DNA from 2 places in the Pseudoalteromonas sp. MelDa3 genome. Region 2 is predicted to be linked to the other one. Evidence: riboswitches for the same ligand, from Rfam matches in the RefSeq annotation. Region 2 holds a riboswitch; the other holds the start of a gene.

Region 1 (8,803 bases), on a different contig from region 2:
TTAAACCCAGTTTTTGTGCCCACATAGCCGTAAACTCAGTATTAAATTGCTCAGCAAAGCTATTAATGTATGGCGTCATTAACGAAACAGCTTGTTCGTCATCATCGCTGATAAGCAGTATTAAACTCTCAGCTAAACGAGCACAGTTCCAGTTAGCTATATTAGGTTGATTACCAAATGCATACCGACCTTGTTTGTCGATAGAGCTAAATACAGTATCAAAGTCAAAGCTATTCATCATGGCACACGGGCCGTAATCAATGGTTTCTCCGCTTACTAGCGTATTATCGGTATTCATTACTCCGTGAATAAAGCCAACACGCATCCAGCTCACAACTAGCTTAACTTGGTTTTTAATCACAGCGCCTAAAAATGCTAAATAGCGCTGCGATCCTGTATCTGTTATTTCTGGGTAGTGTCGCTCTATAGCTAAATCGGCTAAATTTTTAAGTCCTTCAACATCGCCTTGCGTCGCTAAATATTGAAACGAGCCAACACGAATATGGCTCGTTGCTAAACGAGTCACTATGGCGCCCGCTTGTGGCGGATTACGATAAACCGTTTCACCACTACCAACAACCGCTAAGCAGCGTGTGGTTTTAATGCCTAGTGCATGCATTGCCTCGCTCATTACGTATTCACGAATAGCAGGACCAAGTGCACAACGCCCATCTCCCCCTCTTGAGTAAGGAGTAGCACCAGAGCCTTTTAATTGAATATCCCACAACTGGTTTTTATCATCATTAATAGCGCCCAGTAAATGCGCTCGCCCATCGCCTAAACGTGGTGAAAAATGTCCAAATTGGTGCCCAGAGTAACCAAGTGCTACTGCAAGAATCGCCTGTTTTTCGTTACCGCTAAAAGTGCTAGCACGCAAATCAGCTGCAACGTTAATATTAAACTCTTTTGCTAAGCTCTCGTTCCACAGTAATAACTGAGGAAAGGCAACACTTGCAGGGAAATCTTCTATCGCAAAGTTTTCCGTAATGTCTGTGTATCTTGGCACTAATTTCATGGTAATTCCTATTATTGCTGACTTATACCAACACGGTTGTCACCAACGCCATAAGCAACAATTAAACTTAACTCTTGCATACTTAAGCCGCTTTGCTTTTGCATTTCATTAAAAAAAGCTTGGGCAGCACTCAGTGATTTTTTAGTTTGTAAGCCGCCGTCTATAATTTTACGAGCACGTAAGTAATTCTCTACATCGCGTGATAGTAAAAAAGTATCTTTACCAAGTGCTCGTAGCGCATAAGGTCCTGTATTTCCGCCTAAACGCGAACCATGTTTTTTTAAATACGCCCATAAACCAATAATATCGTCTGCTGGCCAATTAGCGACAAACTGGCTAAAACTGCCATGTTCCCCTGCTATTTCGTGGATCATGTAAGCATTTTCGGTAATTGTTTTTACTTTTTTATAGTTACGAACGATTCGCTCATCCGTTGCTTTTTGTTCCAGCATATCAGGTGGCATCATTAATAACTTATCAACGCTAAAATCCCAAAAAACCTCTCTAAAGCCTGGCCACTTATTATTAATGACTGACCAATAAAAGCCGCTTTGAAATACTTTTCGAGTAAATTCCTCAAGCCAATCGTCGTCACTTAACGTGCTTAGTTGTTTTTTAGATAGCGGTTTTGCAAGTAATAACTTAAGCATTTTTTCGGAGCCTTTTCGCTCTACCGCTCGCTTATAAATATCGCTAAATTTTTCCATACTAATTAAATACCTCACTACTTATATTGCTAGTGTACGAGAAAAGCACCCAATACGTAACCACTCCCATTATGGATGAATGAATATGCATTTAGTCGCTTGACACCTAGACGGCTAAAATGCTTTAATCGCCGTAATTACCCTATTTAAATTGCACAGGTTTGTAAGTTTTTACTCTACAAACAGGTGTAAAGGGCTAGAAGAGGTGCGTTATTCAGGTAGCGTATGTTAGGAGCGCAAACTCCAGTGAGCATACGTGAGGGGAATTAACGCCGAGAAGTAACCACTTTTGCGAGGTGTTTATTTCGGGCGACTAGGTTGAACCCTAGCGACTGTCACCAATAGCTGCTTATAAAAGCAGCTTATTAGTTTGGTGGAGAGCTTCTGGTCTTAAATATTAAGGCCGTGCGCCCTATTATTTTAAGCCCATTCGCTCTTCGAATTATTAGTTCGAACGACGTTAATGCGGCTCCTTCCATAAAGCTTTTTAACTCTTCGAATAATACCAATTGCATTAAATTAGTTATCGCTAAAATGATCACGCTTTTAATAAAGTTGGTACAAATTATAAGTTCGTGAGAGATGATCAACAACTTCAATTTAAACGACTACTCATTGTGGACCGCGCTCGTAACGCCATTTGATCAACACGGCGATGTTGACTACAACACGTTAACTAAACTGGTTAGCAATCAAGAAGCAGCGCATAACGGTATTTTACTACTTGGCAGCACGGGCGAAGGTTTAGCACTAACACTAAAAGAGCAACAAGCCATTGTTGAACACGTATGCCAGCTAAAACCAGCAGTACCACTCATGGTTGCTGTGGGCGGTAGTAACTTAAAGCAACAAATTGAGTGGGTTAACTACTGTAATACACTCCCAATTCATAGCTTTTTACTTGGCTCACCGCTTTATGCAAAGCCTGGCGCTATAGGTCAAACTCATTGGTTTGAAAGCCTACTTAATGCAAGTGTTCACCCGTGTATGCTTTATAACGTACCGGGTCGAAGTGCTGTTAGCATTCCAACGGCAACAATTCAAAACTTACAAAATAATAAAAATTTATGGGCGTTAAAAGAAGCGAGCGGCAGCATTGCTCAGTTTGAAGCTTATCGCCAAGCTGCACCTAATTTAGCTATTTTTAGTGGCGACGATGCGCTAATGCCTTATTTTGCTCAAGCTGGCGCAAAAGGGTTAGTGTCGGTAGCTGCAAATGCATGGCCCGCACAAACTCACGAGTTTGTTAAACGCAGCTTAAGTGGTCAACACCCTAATTTATTTGCCCAGTGGTCAAGCGCTATTAATAGCCTATTTGCTGTTGCAAACCCTATTCCCGTAAAGGTATTGATGCATTTGCAAGGTCGCTTAAGCAGCCCGCAACTTCGTCCACCTTTAACACACCTTGAGTTAACTCAAACCGATTGCATCACAACTGCAAACAACACCATTTTATCTTGGCATTAAATACAGGTTTTTATAATGAGCTGGTTAGAACTATTAAATAATTTAGAATCGGGCGCAGTACGCGCAGCATCACAAAACGAAAGCGGCCAATGGCAAGCTAACGTAGAAGTAAAACAAGGCATTTTGGATGCCTTTAAAAATGGCACTAATACTGAGTTTGCCGGTGGTTTTGTTGATAAGCATAACTTAGCTCCGCAAGAATTTAGTACTGACGATGGCGTACGTATGGTGCCGGGTGGCTCTAGTGTTCGCCGTGGTGCTTATGTTGCTAAAGGCACGATTATTATGCCACCAGCGTATGTAAACATTGGTGCATATATCGACGAAGGCACAATGGTAGATAGCCACGCATTAGTTGGCTCGTGTGCACAAGTAGGTAAAAACGTACATTTAAGTGCTGCAGTGCAGCTTGGTGGTGTACTTGAGCCAATTGGTGCAAGCCCAGTAGTTGTAGAAGACGACGCCTTTATTGGCGCTGGCTGTATTATTGTTGAAGGTGTAGTTATTAAAAAAGGCGCAGTACTTGCCCCAGGCGTGCGTTTATCAGCAACTATTCCGGTATACGACTGCGTAAACGAGCGCCAACTTGATAAAGGCGAGCCAATCCCAGAATATGCCATTGTAATACCGGGCTCTCGCCCTGCTTCAAACGAGTGGGCGCGCGAGCAAGGCCTAAGCATGTCGTGTGCGTTAATAGTTAAATACCGCGACGAAAAAAGCGATGCATCATTATTGCTTGAAGAGGTTTTACGATAATGAGCTTTTTGAGCACGCCTATCAAAACCGCTGTAAATACAATTACACAACAACTTGATACACCTTTTTTTGTTTACGACCTAGATCAACTAAACGCGCATCTTGCACGTTTAGTTGCGCAAACCGATGTAAAACTGTGGTACGCGGTAAAAGCAAATCCACTGTCTAAAATTATTCAAAGCTTAGACAGCGCTGGCTTTAATTTTGACGTAGCAAGTAAAGGTGAGCTTGAGCAAGTGCTAGCACAAGGTATTAGCTCACAGCGCGTGCTCAACACAGGGCCTGCAAAAAGCCCTAAACAAATTAAACACTTTATTGAGCGCGGAGTACGTATATTCGTAGCCGAAAGCCTCAATCAAGTACGTTGGTTAAACCAACAAGCGCAACTACAAAATACGCAGTTACAAGTATTACTGCGAGTGCAATTACGCTGGCCTGAAGATGAAAAAAACCCACTGGGCGGCGACAGCCTTACGCCGTTTGGTTTGGGTTGTGATGAGTGGCAAGCACTCAATGTAACCGACTACCCTACACTTAAGTTTGACGGCTTACATATTTTTCAGTGGGGCAACATGCTTAGCACGCAAAAGCTAAGCGAATTGTGGTCACAAATGATTGCACCACTTAGCCAACTTGCCAGCGATTTAAACATCAATCTTAAAGTTTTAGATTTAGGTGGCGGTTTAGGTATTCCTTATACACAAAATGAAGCAACGCTTGATTGGGATGATTTAATAGCTGCGCTCGCTAAAATTAAAAGTGATGCGGGTGTAGAAGAGTTGTGGATGGAGCTTGGTCGCTATGCCGTTGGCGAATACGGTCATTACGCCAACCCAGTAGTCGAACGCAAACAAAACTACAATCAAGAACAAGTCATTTTAACCGGCGGTATAAATCACCTATTGCGCCCCGCTGTTACCAGTCAAGATTTCCCTGCTGCGTTACTGCGCGAGTCCAATGCAAAAACTCAAGCGGTCACTTTATACGGGCCGCTTTGTACCGCGCTTGATTGCTTGGGTGAGCATAACCTACCAAGCGATTTAAATGAGCACGACTGGCTAGTGTTTAGCCAATGCGGTGCTTACGGCTTTACCGAAAGTATGCCGTATTTTTTATGCCACGAGCTAGCTGCCGAGTATACCCTGCAAAACGGTGAGCTTACCTGTGTTCGCCAAGCTGAAAATGCCAGTCATTATTTAAGGTAATAACTATGAGTAATACAACCCACATCAGCCAAGAGAACATTGTAGTAGGGGAAGTTGCAAACGGCTTACCACTTACAATTCCTGTTTATCGCTTAAAAGGCGATGGCACAGGACCTAGTGTTTATATTCAGGCCAATATGCATGGCGCTGAAGTGCAAGGTAACGCGGTTATTTTTCAGCTACTTGAGCAATTAAAACACCTTAATCTTAATGGCGATATTACATTAGTACCCTATGCCAACCCAATTGGTTGCAATCAAAAATCTGGCGAGTTTACCCTTGGTAGGTTCGACCCGATTACGGGTACTAATTGGAATCGCATGTACCACTACAATAAAAATTTAGTGACGCAGTTTGCAAAAAATCATACTCAGTATGATGACGCTACATTAAAAAGTAACTTTAAACAGGCGCTTATTGACGAAGTAGACAGCAAACTCAACGGCCCTGCTTATTTACTTAATACGGGTAAACGCATTGCGCTTAACTTACAAAAGCTCGCTCATCAGGCTGATATAGTACTCGATTTACACACAGGCCCTATTTCAAGCAAACACTTGTACTGCCCAACTTATGCAACCGACAGCGCGCGCTATTTTAATATTGAACATGTACTGCTTATTCCTAGTGATTTTGACGGCGCTATGGACGAAGCTAACTTTTGCCCATGGTGGCATTTAAGTGATGCACTTAGCGGGCAAGGTCGCGAATTATCAATACCTGTAGAAGCATTTACTGTAGAGCTAGGCAGCCAAGAAAAAATAGACTTAAAAGAAGCACTAAACGATGCTAACAGCATTTTAAGTTACTTAAATCACAAAGGCGTACTGCAAAACGCAACGAATACCCCTGCTGATATTACTCGTTATGCGTGTAATTTAGATGACTATTTTGCTTACTACGCCCCCATTGGCGGTATGGTTGAATACATAGCACCACTTGGCGGGCACATTAAAGCTGGTGAGCCTATTGCTAATATTTTACGGATGGAACGCTACTTAAGCGAGCAACCACTGCAGACACTTACTCTAGATTGCGATGCAATTGCCATTTTGCACTTTGCCTCAGCGAGTGTTAACCAAGGCACCGAGCTTTATAAGTTTTTTACTAACATATTTGAGCTTTAGCTCACCCTTCTCATTGCGTGAGAGCAGATTAGCTAAAATAACTAATCTGCATTAAAAAAGCGGCCTAGGTCGCTTTTTTTCTGATCTATATTTACTTTATATACGTATAATGATTGCTGTGAATACAAATTCAGTAAAAGTTCACCGTTACATATGTAAAAAGACGTTATAATTAAATTAACGCATACAACAACCCGAACTCACAAGGAATTACAATGAGCTGGCGCCACTGGATCACACTTTCTGCCTTAATAAGTACAGCGACCTTCGCACAAGAAGAAGTTTCTACAAACGAGCAAGATAACGACATCGAACTTGTAAAGCAGTGTATTTTAAATGAAGTAATTGGCGGAGACGGTAAACAGACATTAGACGATCTTCGTAAAAAGTGTTCAGCTCTTGAAGAAAACAAACAACTTACCGCGCTTGATAAACGCCAAGCTCGAGAAGAAGTCGGTAAAAAAAATAGAAACGTAATTACGCCACATAAGCGTAACTATATTTTACCGCTTTCGTACGTATCACACCCAAACGATCGCCCTTTTGATGGTTTTGACGAATTAACAGATGATAACGATGGTGAGCCACTAGACAACCTAGAAGCAAAATACCAGCTTTCAATCAAAGTGCCTCTATATGATGATTTTTCTGATGAAGACCAAGCCATATTTTTTGGCTTTACTCTGCAATCTTACTGGCAGCTTTATAACTCAGAAATCTCTTCTCCATTTCGTGAAACCAACTACGAACCAGAAATATTTTGGATAAACTACCTCGACCCAGAAAACGTATTATGGGGCGACGAAATGGCAATTTCACTAGGTATTTCGCATCAATCAAATGGTCGCAGCCAGCCAAACTCGCGTTCGTGGAACCGTATTTATGCAGACTTTATTTGGGAAAACAGAGGCTTTGTTTTTAGTTTTAAACCTTGGTACCGCATAGCTGAGGACGAAAAAGACAACGTTTTAGAAGCTAAAGGCGACGACAACCCAGACATATACAAATACATGGGCTATTTTGAATTTAGTGGTGCATACCGTCTTAACGATCATGAATTTAGCTTCATGACGCGTAACAACTTAAATTCAGAAAACCGTGGTGCAATTCAACTCGACTGGTCATTTCCGTTATGGGGTCGCGTTCGTGGTTATGCACAATATTTTAACGGTTATGGCGAAAGCTTAATTGATTACAACGCGGATGTAGAACGTATTGGTGTAGGTATATTATTAACTGACTTGTTATAAAACGAGCTCACAAAAAAGCCAAGCATTGCTTGGCTTTTTGTTTTTCGACATTAAACAATTATTTTTTAACCGCAAACACACCTTCAAACTCTGCAACTACATTGTCACCATCATAAATAGTAACAGGCACAATATAGGTTGCTTTACCGTCGGTTTCTAAATCGCTTAACTTGCCCTTACATGTTTGTATATCAACACAACCACGTGGGTCTGTAGTAAGCGGTTTTAAGTACTTAATGTTAGCATCGGCCAATACAATATTACCTTCAAGCCCAGCTTCTTTAAGTGCTAAGTACGTAGCGCCCCAACCTGTTAGCGTGGCCAAGCTATAAATAGACCCTGCAAACATCGTGTTATGTAGGTTTAAGTTAGCGTCAAGGTCGGCACTGGTTGTAAATTGCCAATCGGTATAGCTTTCTACCTTAATGCCCATCGCGTCACTAATTGGAATAGACTCACGCCATATATTTTGTAGTACTTGCGTCCAATTAGGGTGGCGGAACCAACCTGGTTCACATGGCTTTTGCTTTACCATTTTAAAGTGTTGAACATCACCATACGCTAAATGCGCTTTTTCTTTTAATTCATAACCGTGGCGCTTATAAAACTCAAGTGCTCGTTCGCGTGCAAACAATACAAGTTCACCGGCATTTTGAACCCATGCAATTTTTTCAAGCTCGTGCAGTAAGCGACTACCAATATGCTGGTTACGATTACCCTCAGCAACTGCCATATAACGCACTTGTGCTTGCTCATGATTGTTAAAGTGCAAACGTGCTACGCCTAGCACTTCACCTTCTTTATTTTTTATAAAGCGATGCTCAGAATCTTGTTCCATATCGTCTTGTTCAGAGCCACGAGGCTCGCCCCAAGGCGCGCGTAATACCTGCCAACGCAATTGATAATACGCTTGCCAATCTTCGCTACTTTGTGGGGTGCTTACCTGAAACATACATACTCCTGTTGTTATATAAGCCGCAAATAAAAGTCAAAAAAGGCTACGGCGTTATACTAATCGTATTGGTTATCTACCAAGCTAAAAAAATAAAATAATTAAATTGATTGGTATTATTATGGCAAATACCATACTCCATCCTAAAAAAACTGCAAATACGACTTTGGTGATGCCTGCAAAATAACGTAAAAAATAATAGCAAAGGGCATTGCGCTTTAACGTTGCTAGTTTATGCTGAGAATATGACTGAAAAAATCAATTATATAAATTCACTGACGGGTTTGCTAAGCGATCAATTTATTGAAAATAGCCACAGCATTG
Region 2 (5,946 bases):
ACTGATCGGATGAAAAATAAAACTTACGGGTTTCATCTAAATCGTGTCCATCCCATTCTGTTAAGCGCAAATCGTTAATAAGCGGGAACTGCAGGGCGTTAATAACCGAGCTTTTACCTGTGTTATTGGGCGCGCAAATAGAGCTGCTTTTATCAAGCGGGATCACACATTTTGCATAGCCTGCGGTGTTAAGTAGGGCGAGTTTACTTAGTCCGTATAGATTTTTCATTCCTCGTCCTCTGTAATATAGGTTTCTTCGTTTACTTCCATGAGTGCATCTATGTAGCGGTGAATTGGCGCTTGTAGCATAAAGCCGCCTTCTACTTCACGGGCTAAACCTAAGCGCACCATGCGCAGGTAAACGTCTTTGCGCAAATCAGATCCCGAAAATATCTCAAGCTGATCAAACAAATGTTTGTTAATTTGCACCAGCGTTTGCATAAGCTCTAAATCGTTTACGTCGTCAAACAATGCGCGCATTGGGTCTTTACCCGTATTGGCGTAGTGCTCAATTAAAATGTAAATGGTGAGTGCGATAGCACGAGATATTTTGCCCATATTGGGTGTGCTTTCGTCGCTACCAAAATAATAAAAGCCACGGCTATCGCGTTTTAAATCGTGACCTAGGGCGGTAAATAGGGCGGTGTAGTCTTCTATGTGTTGGTCAAGCTCTTGCCACATTACGTTGTCTTGCTCGCAAATGTGATAACCCGCTACTAATTTTTTATTAATGGCTTGTAGATGAGTTAGCTCGTTTAAGTTTATGTGTGTTGTAGTGGTTTCTATCATAAGAGTTATTTACCTGCCTTTGAATCTGGCTGAGGCTCTGAATTAAATGGATATAAAGAAAAGTGCTGACCGGCAATTTTTACGCGGGCTTTTTCATCACTTTGAATTATTTTAATATCGCTGTCGCTAACTAATTTTTGATACAAAAATAGCATTTCGTCGGCATCGAGATCTGGGTAGCTTTCGTCTAAAAATTGCAGCAAGGGCTGTGGCTTTTTGCGTTTTTTATTAAAGCGCTTAGCAAAGCTGGTTTTAACATCGTTGTAGTCAGGAATATTAGGCGTAACAAATGCAGGCACGTCTTGTTGATCTGGCAATTGGTATTCTTCGTGTTCAAATTCAACCAAGCTTGCCATGTAAGCCACGATATGGCGTTGCTGACCAAGCGAATATCGCTGCGCGTCGCTTACAAAATGTGGTTGCACAGCACTTAGCATATTGTCTACGCCATTTTTACGTACAAGCCCAAGTACTTTGGCTGCTTGGCGAGTAATTAAGTTATTACGGCGTAGCTCCTCACGTAGTGGCATAAGCATGTCGGCACTTTTACGTAAGCTTTCTCGACCCACTAAATGCATTTCGAGTATACGGGTACGTAATTGCTCCAACATGCGTTTGTCGTTGTACGCTTTACCTGAGTGCTCAATGTGCAGTATTTGCTTACTTATTTGCTCTTCAATGAGGGTAAAACACGCATGAAATTCACCGCGAATATCAACCATTTCAAGCATTGGCTCTATGTATTCGTCAAACGCTTCTATTACCGCTTTATAACGCTTTTGCAGCGATTGCACCGCATTATTAGATTTAGCTTGTTCAACAATATTTAAGATAGCGTTTTCGTTGTGTGCGTATAGCTTCATTATTTTACGCACCCGATCATCCATAATGCGGCTGTAGCGGCGTAAATCGTCAAAGTCTTCTATTTCGCCAGCGTTATCTAGGCGGTTACCTAAACGAGCCAGGTCCTCTACTAATACGCTAATTTCTTGTGCTAAACCTAAATGCTCTTCTTGCAGTAAAAAAGTAGCAAAATCAGCAATGGCACGATTTATTTCAAGTTGAGAGGATTTAGCCAGTGGGATTAAAATATCTTGGTTTAACAAACGATTTGTTTCTTTATAAATGCGTTCGTTTGACCACATAGGCTGCTTTTGCTTAATCGCGTTTTGTACGTCTTTTAGGCTAAAGTCAGCCATTTTAAAACGTTTAAATAATAGCTCTAATACACCCCAATGTTCGGTTATGGTGTTTAGCAGCTTTTTAGCTGGGATCATAAGAGGTTACAACATCCTAGTATTTTATTATTGAGTTCTTTTAGAAGACTCATTATTACGTATTTTTAATTAACCTTGTCTGTATATAGTATTCGTTTTTAAGACCATTTAATAATAGTTTTTGCATAGAGGCAGTGCTAAAATTCGCGCCGAAAATAGGCACATGAAATGGAATGTTATTTGTGTGTTCTTTAAAACTATATCAAAGGTTGTTTAACTACCATGGTTTCCTCGATTATTCTAACCCTGATAGCGATTGCATTTTTACTGATCGTTATAGAAGATATAATCCATGTCAATAAAGCTAAAACCACGCTGTTTTTTGGTACGCTTTGCTGGATTCTTCTTTTTATATACCCTCTACACGGGCAAAGCCCCGATACGATTCAACACCTTTTAAATGAAAATATTTTAGAAATTGCCTCTCTATGGCTATTTTTAATGGCTGCAATGACCTTTGTCGCGTATTTAAATTCAAAGGGGTTTATAGAAAACATTGTGCACCGCGTTATGCCAAAAAGTATTAGCGAAAAAAAGCTCATGTTTTTGGTGGGTGGTTTTGCATTTTTGTTTTCGTCGATTTCAGACAACGTAACAGCTACGCTTATATCGCTCGCGGTTGTTATGTCGTTAAAACTTGAACCTAAAAAGCTCATTAAATACGCCACGCTTATTGTGTTTGGGGTTAACTCAGGTGGGGTATCGCTAATAACAGGTGACGTAACCACACTAATGATATTTTTAGATGGCAAAGTAACCATTGCTCATTTATTACTACTTATAGCGCCAGCACTTGCAAGCGTTATGCTGCTAGCCGCGCTACTGTCTATCGGTATGAAAGGGCGTGTTGAATTTGCTGGTGCAGGTAAAACCCGCATTGAAAAAACCGACATTACCATTGCTGTTATATTTTTATCTACTGTAATTAGCACACTTACGCTGAGTGTAATTTACAGCGTACCGCCTTTACTCACCTTTTTGTTTGGCTTATCAGTCATGTTTTTAGTAGCGCAATTTTTAATGCGCAAAAAAGACATAAACAAAGACATAATCGATTTTGTTCGCGATATAGAATACGACACGTTATTGTTTTTTGTAGGTGTACTTTTACTTGTAGGCGCACTTAAAGAAATTGGTATGTTGAGTAAATTTACCGACCTATATACGGTAATGGCACCTGAATACGCAAACTACTTAATGGGCATATTATCAGCAGGGGTCGATAACGTACCGCTTACTGCTGCTTTATTAAAAGCCGATATAGTAATGAGCCAACAACATTGGTTGTCGTTTACGTATGCCACGGGCGTGGGCGGTTCAATGCTTATCATTGGGTCGGCTGCGGGCATTATTGCCATGAGCAAAGTTAAAGCGCTTACCTTTATGAGCTACTTGCGTTTATCGCTGCATTTATTAATTTGCTACACCGTAGGTTATGCAGGCTCGTATTACATGGGCAGTTTTATCTAATTTAAGTGTTATTAATTATTAAAACGCTTGACAGCTAGACGTCTAAACGATAACTTTCAAAGCCCCGCTACTTAGCGGGGTTTTGTTTTATTAGCCACTGGTTAATAAAGCATTCAGAAGAGGTGCGATACTTAGGTACTTAATGTTAGGCGACGAAAGCCAATGATCATTAAGGAGGGAAGTACTCGCCGAGGAAAATAATGGTACGTCGTCATTGTTTTTCGGTTTATGGGGCTGAATCCTCAAAACTGTCACCAATATAGGTGGAGAGCTTCTGGCAGTGGACTTATCTTCAAGCATTCCTTTGCCAAGTTCTTCTTGTTTTATTGCGGTTTGGATACCGCGAAAGGAGACTAAATGACTACCCAATCAGCGCCACAAACAGTGCCACAAACAGAGTTAAGCGCAAAATCAGATTACATCGTTGCCAAATTTGGCGGAACCAGTGTTGCAAATTTTGAAGCGATGAGTCGCTGTAGCGAAATTATTGTTGCAGATAAAAGCGTACGTATTGTTGCCGTGAGCGCCAGTGCCGGCGTAACTAACCATTTAGTTGCACTGTGTAAATCAAGTATTACCCCAAGTGAGCGCCAAGAACACATAAACGGCGTGCTTGCTATTCAGCAAACTATTTTAGATGAGTTATCGCTAGATGCCGATTTAGCGGTTGGTTTTAACGAAACCCTAAAAGCATTTCAAACATTGGCTCAAGAGTCACTAACTACCGATCAGCAACACGATGAGCTACTTAGCTTTGGTGAGCGTTTGTCGTCATATTTGTTTGCTCAGGTGCTGCGTTTACAAGGCTTAAATGCCGATCGCTTTGATGTACGCAAGGTGCTTAAAACCGACAGCCAATTTGGTAAAGCAACGCCTAATGTTGCAGCTACAGCGCAAGCTGCTAAAGAATTCTTAATTCCGTTATTAGATGAGCAAGTAATTGTTACTCAGGGCTTTATTGGCAGTGATGAATACGGCCAAACAACAACGCTTGGACGTGGTGGTTCTGACTATAGCGCTGCACTTTTAGCTGAAGCAATTAACGCTAAAAGCGTGCATATTTGGACCGACGTAGTTGGCATTTTTAGCACCGACCCGCGTTTGTGCGCAAAAGCGACGCCTATTGCACGTTTAAGCTTTGACGAAGCCGCCGAAATGGCGACCTTTGGCGCAAAAGTATTGCACCCAGCGACTATTTTACCAGCAAGCCGGAGCCACATTAACGTGTTTGTAGGTTCTAGCCGCGAGCCAGAGCGTGGCGGTACATGGATTGAGCGCGAAAAATCGCAGCAACCAGGCATACGCGCAGTAACGCAACGTAAAAACCAAATATTGCTTACGCTTAAAAGCCCAGAAATGCTACTCGCTAGTGGCTTTTTAGCACGCGTATTTACACTATTAAGTGAATACAATATATCGGTAGATTTGGTAACCACATCTGAAATTAGCGTAGCTATAACACTTGATAACGCGCAAAACGCCTCGCGCCCAGAGCTCGATCAAGAATGCCTAGATAAGCTTGCAGAGTTTTGCCATGTTTCGGTAGAAAACAACCTAACATTGGTGGCACTTATTGGCTCTGAGATTCAATTACGCCAACACGAAATGAACTTAATGAGTGTACTAAAAGACTTTAACATTCGATTAATTTGTCACGGTGCAAGTAAACACAACCTGTGCTTTTTAGTAGAGCAAACTGAGTCAGATAACGTAGTACAGTCTATTCATAGCCGTTTATTAGAAAATGATTTTGCTGCGTAAGTAATCGTTATTCAAGAAAATTACCTAGTAAAATCACTTAACAAAGTCAGTTAATAAAAAGCATCGCCAGTCGGTGCTTTTTTTATGCACCACACTCACATCAAAACAAACATTACTGTCACTGCTATCAACTACAGTAACGCGATTACTGCAAGCACTCAGCTTTGCACTATGTAATTCGTCAAACACATTGGGGCTAAGTAATTTTGCAATAGGGCGGCTGGTGGCTTTAGCAAGTGACTCTTTTAATGTCCAAATTCTAAAAAACGTATCTGCTTGGGCTTGGGTATTAGTGGGCTTGGTGATAAGTGTAATTTCATCATTATGGTAAAAATGCTTAGCGAGCTTTTCAAATGGGCGCTTTAGGCTTACTTTTTCAATATCAAAACCAAACTCACTTTTATCAAAATTTAGCGCGACCCCAATCAAACCATGCGAGTGCGAAATACAGGTATTAATAACATCACCATTTACGTGTATTTGCAGCTTTGAGCTTGCCTCGTCAAATTCGGTATTCATTTTATTAAGGGCTACGTGCGCATGTTGCGGCTGCGCTACTTTAATAAGGTGTTTTAACAATAACCGCGTCGCTAAATACTCTTGCTTAGCTTGCACTCTTTTACGGCGGTTTATAATAGTTAATTCAAAT

Evidence for each region. Region 2 has a riboswitch for lysine ahead of lysC (lysine-sensitive aspartokinase 3). Riboswitches for the same ligand answer to the same signal wherever they lie in the genome.
Region 1: it holds a riboswitch for lysine, as region 2 does, so the genes downstream of both, dapA (4-hydroxy-tetrahydrodipicolinate synthase) here and lysC (lysine-sensitive aspartokinase 3) in region 2, are expected to answer to the same signal.

What each region holds. Positions count from the first base shown of each region.
Region 1 covers NZ_PJBR01000009.1:92,526-101,328, forward strand. The annotation lists gene CXF89_RS03625 (protein adenylyltransferase SelO) at 1-1,015, opposite strand, end outside; gene CXF89_RS03630 (DNA-3-methyladenine glycosylase I) at 1,027-1,722, opposite strand; lysine riboswitch at 1,915-2,114, shown strand; gene dapA (4-hydroxy-tetrahydrodipicolinate synthase) at 2,305-3,189, shown strand; gene CXF89_RS03640 (2,3,4,5-tetrahydropyridine-2,6-dicarboxylate N-succinyltransferase) at 3,205-3,945, shown strand; gene CXF89_RS03645 (PLP-dependent decarboxylase) at 3,945-5,150, shown strand; gene CXF89_RS03650 (succinylglutamate desuccinylase/aspartoacylase family protein) at 5,156-6,277, shown strand; gene CXF89_RS03655 (phospholipase A) at 6,493-7,527, shown strand; gene CXF89_RS03660 (bifunctional GNAT family N-acetyltransferase/hotdog fold thioesterase) at 7,586-8,479, opposite strand; gene CXF89_RS03665 (spermidine synthase) at 8,725-8,803, shown strand, end outside.
Region 2 covers NZ_PJBR01000130.1:142-6,087, reverse strand. The annotation lists partial or broken gene CXF89_RS17780 (ATPase) at 1-229, opposite strand, end outside; gene CXF89_RS17775 (condensin complex protein MksE) at 226-789, opposite strand; gene CXF89_RS17770 (hypothetical protein) at 795-2,066, opposite strand; gene nhaD (sodium:proton antiporter NhaD) at 2,289-3,536, shown strand; lysine riboswitch at 3,646-3,818, shown strand; gene lysC (lysine-sensitive aspartokinase 3) at 3,894-5,297, shown strand; partial or broken gene CXF89_RS17755 (4'-phosphopantetheinyl transferase family protein) at 5,331-5,946, opposite strand, start outside.